Regions from separate parts of the Ureibacillus sp. FSL E2-3493 genome, predicted to be linked through region 1. Evidence: riboswitches for the same ligand, from Rfam matches in the RefSeq annotation. Region 1 holds a riboswitch; the other holds the start of a gene.
The links. Region 1 has a riboswitch for preQ1 ahead of queD (6-carboxytetrahydropterin synthase QueD). Riboswitches for the same ligand answer to the same signal wherever they lie in the genome.
Positions count from the first base shown of each region.

Region 1 (4,220 bases):
TGGACTTTTGATGTTATATTCTTGCATGCTGGACATTGATGTTCTTTTTTTGGTATGGAAACGTGTAGAACAATACGTTCCCCCATCTCCTCCACCTTATGAACAGTTACACCTTTTAATCCTGGAATATTCATGTTAAAATTCATTTGCACGTATCACCTTTCATTGCTTGTTTCTCGACAATTCAAGTATATAGAAATCGGTGATTACGTGCTTTTTTATTTATGAAATTTTTTCAAACCCCAACAAATATTATAGAGCCTTTTTTTCATATATCCATGTTTCTGCGAACTCTGGAAAATCAATAAATGGATTCCGGTTTCCTTGTAAATCATAAATAGCAAGGTTTCGGTGTTTTTCATATAAAGACACTGGAAATTTTTGATGCCACTCAAGTAAAACCTTCAGATTCACCAAATGATTGTTAATCGTTCCAGGGTAACGAGCCAAAAAATAGAAGGTAGCCCTTGCAACAATTCCCTTTCCATATTCAGGTTCGAATTTCCCTTCATCTGCCTTCCCGCAGCCTTCCTCAATACCTAATATATGCCCTTCTGGAACATAGTCTGGAAAATCATAATAAGGGCTGTTCCCACGACGGCTGTTACATGTGGGATCACAAGCAAATAAATGATGCAAATCCCCTCTCATTGGCTGACCCTTATCAAACCAAGATTGAGGTACTACATGTTCACAATTTAATGTCACCTCATCGGATAAATGAGTAATAGTCCCACCTGTAGCTTCTAAAATACGTATATCCGCCTCTATAACAGTGAGCGGATCCATCTCTTCCCCCGAATATACGCTTTTAAGTTTCCCATTCTCTTGAAGGTCTACCCATGGATAGACATAACGATGGGGGGAGTAACCTAACTTATTTTGATGTGTTTTTTCTAGTAATTCATGAATATTCTTTCTATCAAATGAGATATTTTTATAGTACGTTTGTTTAATCTCCTTATCCCTATCTTCCTCATAATAAGTCTGGTTATTGCTATACTCTAAATAGACTGCCTTTGCTATGTCCAGTTCTTGTGCCAACATTTCTTTGTTGCTAATTTTCGAATCCTGCGTCAATTCGTTTTCGTTAAACTGTTCTACTACTTGATATGGAATCAAATTCATTTTACGCTCCATTTTTCTCCCTCCCTATAGGATTAAATTGAAGCCAAATCATGATGTTATTAATAGTTTAACAATTCTGTATATTATTTCATAGTAACTTTTGGAGTGTTTCTATCTAGTAGAAAATAGCGATAAAAATAGAATACCTAATTGGTTACATGAATATTAACAACCATCCATACAATTAAAGTTCCATTTATAAATTCAAAAAAACAGCACCTCTTCATCATTAAAGAGTGCTGTTATATTTCCATTACATTTGGTTTTAAAGAAGAGCGCTACACACCTCTTTTATTTCCCCAGATGAGTGTATGTAGCTGCGGTAGTACTTTTACGTTCTTTAATTCTTCATCCATCATCACTTGATTAATTAACATTTGATATTTCTCTAATAAATGGCTAACTAATCGCGTATTGTCTAACGAGGTGATGTCATCATTTCCAACCTGAAGATAAAAAGGAATGGTCGGATATCGGCGATGAACTTCTTTAGCATAATCATAATCCTCTTGGTTAAATATAACGACTTTAAGTGATATATGTTGATTGCTATTTCTACCTCTTAGTCTCTCTAAAATAGTAGAGAGCATAGAGAAATCTGTCATCATTTTAGAACTAGGAGGCTTTGGTGAAATGGTTAGTTCATCGATATCATACAACCAATCTTGCCATTTACTTCCCTGTGTCTCCACGCCAATCTTTATATTATTCTCTTTTAAAAGGGCAACAAGGGCATCCAAATTACGAAGAAGCGCAGGATTTCCTCCTGAAATGGTGACGAATGAAAACCCATTTCCTCCAAGGCGTTTCAACTCAGCCCAAACTTCTTGCGCTGTCATTTGAACGATAAGATGCTTGCCAGTGCCATCCCATGTAAATGCTGAATCGCACCAAGAACAAGAATAATCACAGCCAGCAGTGCGTACAAACATCGTCTTCTGGCCAACTACCATCCCTTCACCTTGAATCGTGGGACCAAAAATCTCTATAATAGGTAATTTACTCAAACTCCATCCACTCCCTTCTTGCCTCAGCATAGCTTGTAGGAGTTTCATACAGCCTGATAAATTCCACACGTGCACCATGATATCGTTGTTCATCGAGCAAGGCTTCCTTCAACATTCCGTAGATCCAAACGACGATATTCTCTGCAGTCGTATTCATCGGTGGCAATGTCTCGTTTAAATAGTGATGATCTAAATAAATTTCAATTTTTTGTTTCCAAATGTCCTTAATATCCCCAAAATCAATCATGAGACCACGTTCGTCAGTAAACCCACTTAATCCTAAAACAGCACGATACGTATGGCCATGTAAATTTTTGCATTTTCCTTCGTAGTTATGTAAGTGATGAGCAGCATCAAACGTAAACTCTTTGCTTACAAGAACACGTTTCGAATGATATTTTAATTGACTTCTTTGAATGTCTTCATCCATTTTTTGTAGCTTATCAACAATTCTAAAATTAGGCATGTTTTAAAATTCCCTCCCTGAAAATATCCCCGGAAGTTTTCAAGAGAGGCTCTAACAATCTTTCTATTAAAACGTATGCATTAAACAAAAAAAGCCACGTCCTATATGGACATGGCGAATTGTCATGTTTCCATAGTTTTTTATAGAGGGTATAAGCTATGAACCTCTCCCGTTCAAATCCGGGCATTCTTTTATGAATATAGTATATAAAATTGACAGTAATTTTCAAATAAAAATCCCATATATTTTTTGAACAGGACTTTTAAATTTATTTAGCAATAGAACCCGAACTTACTTGTGATACGGTTCACCGTGGTGATTTAAGAGGCAAAAAGGGGACAGAAAGTTCACTGTCCCCTTCAGTTTTTATCCAATAGGAATAACCCAATAACCTCTTGATGAAGATTAATTTTTAATTAGTATTATTTAAACTAAAGAAATAAAAATAGGAAGCTATTGTTATTCCAAAGCGGCCTTTAGTCCACCCCTCACAAGTGATATTACACTATTGTAAATCCCTTTTATTACTGCAATCAAATTAACCAGATTTAGTATTCAAAATTCCATATTTGGACATTTCCTGTAAACATTCATCAACCTCTTTAAATGGCAAACGTTTAGCTTTACCATATTTTTTAGGATTACTTAGATCCTTGTAATCTTTAAAAACCATATAATGAGGTACTCCTTTATTATTTAATCGTGCCAATAGTTCCGCATAGTCTTGAATTGCAGATATAACTTTTTCTCCTATAATTAATAAAGCAACTTGATAAAGTCGTGACATGCATCTATTGTATTCATTTACAGTTTCAACCACAGAAAACTCCTCGGGCCTATTTTCAATGTCTGTTTTTACTTTCTTCCAATTAAAACTTGTATTTAATAGAATCTCTTTTCGAAAACTAACCTTAGTAAATTGTGACTCTACTCCATTTGTCTCTACTAAACTACTTGATATACTGCCCAACGGAAGCCCATAATGTTGTGTATAATTCCGTAACTGATACAAAAATCTATATGAAAAATGCTTGTCATACTCTTCCGCAGTTGCCTTTTTCCAACGTATAAATTCTTCGGAATCTTCACCGTATATTTTATCTATTTTTTTCTCAGTATGCTCAATGAACATTTTTGTACTCGAAAGATAGTTTATTAGAAATCTATTAGTATGATGGCCTACGTATCTGATATTTTCCAATCCAACGACTTCATGTTCGAGAAATCTAATCAAATCAGAATAGTTATCAATTGACATTTGAAATAGTGTTTTCAAGCCATTATAATTAGCTAACTCACTAAAACATTTGTTAATAATTTCAAAATCAAGATTTGACAATGTCTCTTTTATATCAAATATTTTTTCTCCATTTTCAACTCTAAACTCCACGAATTTCCTAATCATTTCCACTCAATCCCTTACAATTAATAGTTATAATACTTTTCCGCAAATAAGAAACCATCTCTGTTATATTTTTATAAAACTTCACTATAATATAAGAATTAATTTGCAAGGAGGTGTACCCATGAACAAAGACAAATTCCACACAACAAATAGCAAAAATCGTGTAGCCATCGTAAACGAGTTGCTAAAACGGGATGGTTTTGATTTACAAAAA
Region 1 is NZ_JBBOPK010000001.1:3,566,616-3,570,835, forward strand. Features, by position in the region: gene MHH69_RS18345 (ISL3 family transposase) at 1-152, opposite strand, end outside; gene MHH69_RS18350 (endonuclease I family protein) at 253-1,047, opposite strand; gene queE (7-carboxy-7-deazaguanine synthase QueE) at 1,407-2,135, opposite strand; gene queD (6-carboxytetrahydropterin synthase QueD) at 2,128-2,601, opposite strand; PreQ1 riboswitch class I at 2,728-2,774, opposite strand; gene MHH69_RS18365 (hypothetical protein) at 3,140-3,991, opposite strand; gene MHH69_RS18370 (hypothetical protein) at 4,128-4,220, shown strand, end outside.

Region 2 (4,220 bases), 2.9 Mb from region 1:
TAATCTATTTGTACTTCATGAATAATAAAATCTTTATTTAAAATAGGAATATCCACATGATTGGCGATATCAACTAAATCTTGAAAGGAGCCTTTGAAAAACTTTTCTTCTGTTAAAACAGAAATGCAAGCAGCTCCTGCCTGTTCATATGTTTTCGCTTGCTCGATTGGGTTTGCCCCTTCAGCGATAAGACCCTTAGATGGAGAAGCCCGCTTCATCTCGGAAATAATTTGAAGCGTTTCTGCTTTTCTTAAATCATTATATAGAGAAGGGCGTGTTTTTCTCTTTACTTCAAATTGTGGTTCATTTTCTAAAAGGGATGAAAGAATGGTTGATTTATGATCTAAAATCGTTTGTAAAATCGTCATTGTACCGCACGCTCCTTTACAATTCCTTGACTATATTCCACAACAGCCTCAAGTTTACGTAATGCTTTTCCAGATAAAATGCTATCCCGTGCAAGTTCGACCCCATCTTTTACCGAGTCAACGGTACCGTGGGCAAACAAACCGAGGGCTGAATTAAAAACGACTACATCAAAATAAACACTTTGTTTCCCTTGCAATAACTCTGTTAAAATAACGGCATTTTCTTCTGGTGTACCACCGCGTAATGCCGTGATGGAAACGGGGGTTAAGCCAAGGGATTGTATGTCGATTGAAAATGGTTTAATTTCTCCCTTTTCTAATAAGGCGAACGTATTATTGGAATCTAACGATGCTTCATCCATCCCTTGTGAACCAGAAACGACAATTGCCCGTTGACGACCTAAAATACGAAGGGCTTCTGCATACTGGCTAACAAATTCAGGACGGTTAATGCCGACGAGCTGCGTTGTTAAATTTGCGGGATTTGTTAAAGGGCCCACCATATTAAAAATCGTTGGTTTTCCAATAGTTCGTCGAATCTCACCTATTCGTTTTAGTTTTGGATGAACGTTTGGCGCATGGAGAAAAGTAATTCCTTCTCGTTGTAATAAATCAATGGAATCTTCTATAGAAAACTCTGTATGAATTCCTAAAGCTTGTAGTACATCAGAACTTCCAGATGCACTAGATATTTTACGATTACCATGTTTCACGACAGATACACCATTTGCGGCTAATACGAAGGCAGACGTAGTACTAATATTGAAGCTTTTTAAACCATCCCCACCTGTACCACAGTTATCAAGATAGTTTCCTTCAGGCAATGGTAAAGGAAGGGCATTCGATTTCATAACAGTCGCAAGGGCTGCTACTTCCTCCGTTGTTTCACCTTTGTTACTTAATGCGATTAAAAGATCTGCAATATCCTTTTTTGGAGTTTCTTCATTAAATATGCATTCAGCAGCTTGAAGCATTTCTTCAAAGGATAAATTGTTCATTTCCTTGACTTGGTTTGTAAATGATTGAATCCCCATTATTTTTCATCCTCCTAAAAATTAAAATTAGCAGGTTAGAGAAATAAAAAAGTCCTCTACAAAAGGAATTCCTTTTGTAGAGGACGATATATACCGCGTTGCCACCTCTGTTGAAGCATAAAAATACTTCCACCTTGGCGTGTTAAGAAGTAAAAAAGCACTTCCAACACTTCCTTGTAACGTAGGAAAGACGTCAACTAACTAACGCTAGTTGCTCTCATAAGGCCCATTCACGAAATGTACGCACTAGTTCACACCAACCACTAGCTCTCTAAAGCGCCTGAAATCGCTACTATTCTTATTCATCAATTTTTTCTCAGCTATTCTCATCTAAACTCTGCTTTGCTCAAACGGTGGTCACGCTCCCGCGACCTACTACCGTATCCGAACAATTAATTAAGTAGAATTGTAGACTTAAATTTAATCCTTGTCAATATTTTCAGAAAAATCGAAGAGGAAAATTGTATGAAAAAAACCGAGAAAGATAATTCTCGGTTTAGACGTTATATTAAATCTTTGAAATTTAATCGTTTATTTAATAGGTACATAATAGGGGCACCTACAGCAAGTACAACGAATTCACCAACGGCACATGTAAACCAAGTCCATAAAAATGGAAGTTTAAGGGCGATGTTTAATTCAAAGGCAATGATGAACATTGTACAAGTAAATAAAAATGTATTAATCATTAAACGTAGCCAAATGTTTTTTACGAACTTACAAATGAAAATAAAAATGGCTAGTGTAATAACCGATTGACCGACGCCAAAAATTAAATCGTAAATGCCGAGGGGGGAAAATAAATTGGCAATAAATACACCAATAATAATCCCAAGCATATAACGAGGGTTAAAGGCAACTAGGTGATTAAACATCTCTGAAACTCTAAATTGGATTTCTGTAAATCCAAAGGGTGCAACTAAAAGGGTAACAGCCATATAAAGAGCCGCAATAATCCCAGTTGTGGCAATAAATTTAACTTTCATATTCATTCTCCTTAGTTTTTTTTCGTGGGAGTTTTCGAACCACGGTGAAAATATCACAAGAAAATATACTATTATATTTTGTTCCATATGTCAAATGAACTATAAAATTTGGAGGACAAGTAGATTAGTTGTCCACAAAATAGGAAAATGTCGAAAACTAGTCACATTTTTTATATTTTTTTAAAATAATGAATTCTTCATAAAAACTATGTACTTTAACGGTTTAAAGCGACAAATTATTTTTCTTGTAGTAGTAATTATGAAAATTGCAAGTAAGAGCCTATTTAATGCTGTTGACTCCCATAGGTTAGCAATGTAATATAATCGTTAAACTCAAAATTTTTAGAATAATTAAATAGATTAGAAAATTCATTGATGTTGAGTGGAATGAATTTGAAAGGGAAGTAGGGGGAGAAAGAATGAAAAAGGGTCCAAAAAAGCGTTCATTGTTATCGTTAGGATTAGTATTATTATTGGCCGCTTGTGGCGGAGGGGAAACAACTACTGATACAAAAGATGGTACAAATGCTGGAACATCAGAAGGGGAGAAAACTTTCAAAGTAGGGATTACGCAAATCGTAGAGCATCCTTCATTAGATGAGGCAACAGAAGGGTTTAAAGCAGCTTTAAAAGAGGCGGGATTAGAAGTCGAATTTGTCGAAGAAAACGCCCAAAACGATCCGAGTATGAATACAACGATTGCGCAAAATTTAGTGAATGACGGGGTTGATTTGATTTTTGCTAACTCTACCCCATCAGCTCAAGCTGTAAAAGGAGCAACATCTGATATCCCGATTATATTTACCTCTGTTACAGATGCAGTAGGTGCAGAATTAATTGACTCAATGGAAAGTCCAGGTGGTAATGTGACGGGTACAGTTGACTTACATCCAGATACGATTGCGAATACAGTAGCTTTCCTTAAGGATGAACTAGGTGCTAAAAAAGTAGGTACCGTCTATAACACTGGTGAACAAAATTCCGTTGCCCAAGTTGAACAAATGAAAACGTTACTAGAAGAAGCTGGTCTTGAGTTGGTCGAAGCAGCAGTTTCCACTTCAGCAGAAGTAAAACAAGCAACGGAATCATTAGTAGGGAAAGTAGATTCTCTATATATCATTACGGATAATACCGTTGTCTCTGCTTTGGAGTCAGTTATTGACGTAGCGAATTCGAATCAACTTCCAGCTATGGTAGGAGAATTAGATTCGGTTGCCCGCGGTGGTTTAGGTGCTTACGGTTTTGAATATTATGATATCGGCTATGAAGCTGGTGAAATGGCAGTGAAAATCTTAAATGGGGAATCAACACCATCTGAAATTCCTGCTGCATATCCAGGAAATTTAAAATTATTAATCAATAAATCAACTGCTGAAACTTTAAATCTAGAAATTAAAGATTCTTGGAACGCAGAAATTTACGAATAGATTAAAAGGAAAGATAGGGGATGATTCAATATGTTTACAGCGATGTTTGGTTCAGTTGAGCAAGGAATCATCTATGCAATTATGGCACTCGGAGTGTATTTAACATTCCGAGTGTTAGATTTTCCGGATTTAACCGTGGATGGCAGCTTTGTAACAGGGGCAGCTACAGCAGCGATGATGATTGTACTAGGCTACAACCCAATACTGGCTACATTAGCGGCACTTGTTGCTGGATTTATTGCAGGATGTATGACGGGGCTTTTACACACGAAAGGAAAAATAAATCCACTTCTTTCGGGGATATTAATGATGATTGCTTTGTACTCGATTAATCTCCGCATTATGGGATTATCCGATGAAAATGCAGTCGTAAAGCCAAATATTCCATTGATGAGTTCAGATTCG
Region 2 is NZ_JBBOPK010000001.1:656,759-660,978, forward strand. Features, by position in the region: gene trpC (indole-3-glycerol phosphate synthase TrpC) at 1-368, opposite strand, end outside; gene trpD (anthranilate phosphoribosyltransferase) at 365-1,402, opposite strand; T-box leader at 1,479-1,717, opposite strand; gene MHH69_RS03595 (QueT transporter family protein) at 1,906-2,388, opposite strand; PreQ1 riboswitch class I at 2,394-2,437, opposite strand; gene MHH69_RS03600 (ABC transporter substrate-binding protein) at 2,808-3,815, shown strand; gene MHH69_RS03605 (ABC transporter permease) at 3,846-4,220, shown strand, end outside.
Region 2: it holds a riboswitch for preQ1, as region 1 does, so the genes downstream of both, MHH69_RS03595 (QueT transporter family protein) here and queD (6-carboxytetrahydropterin synthase QueD) in region 1, are expected to answer to the same signal.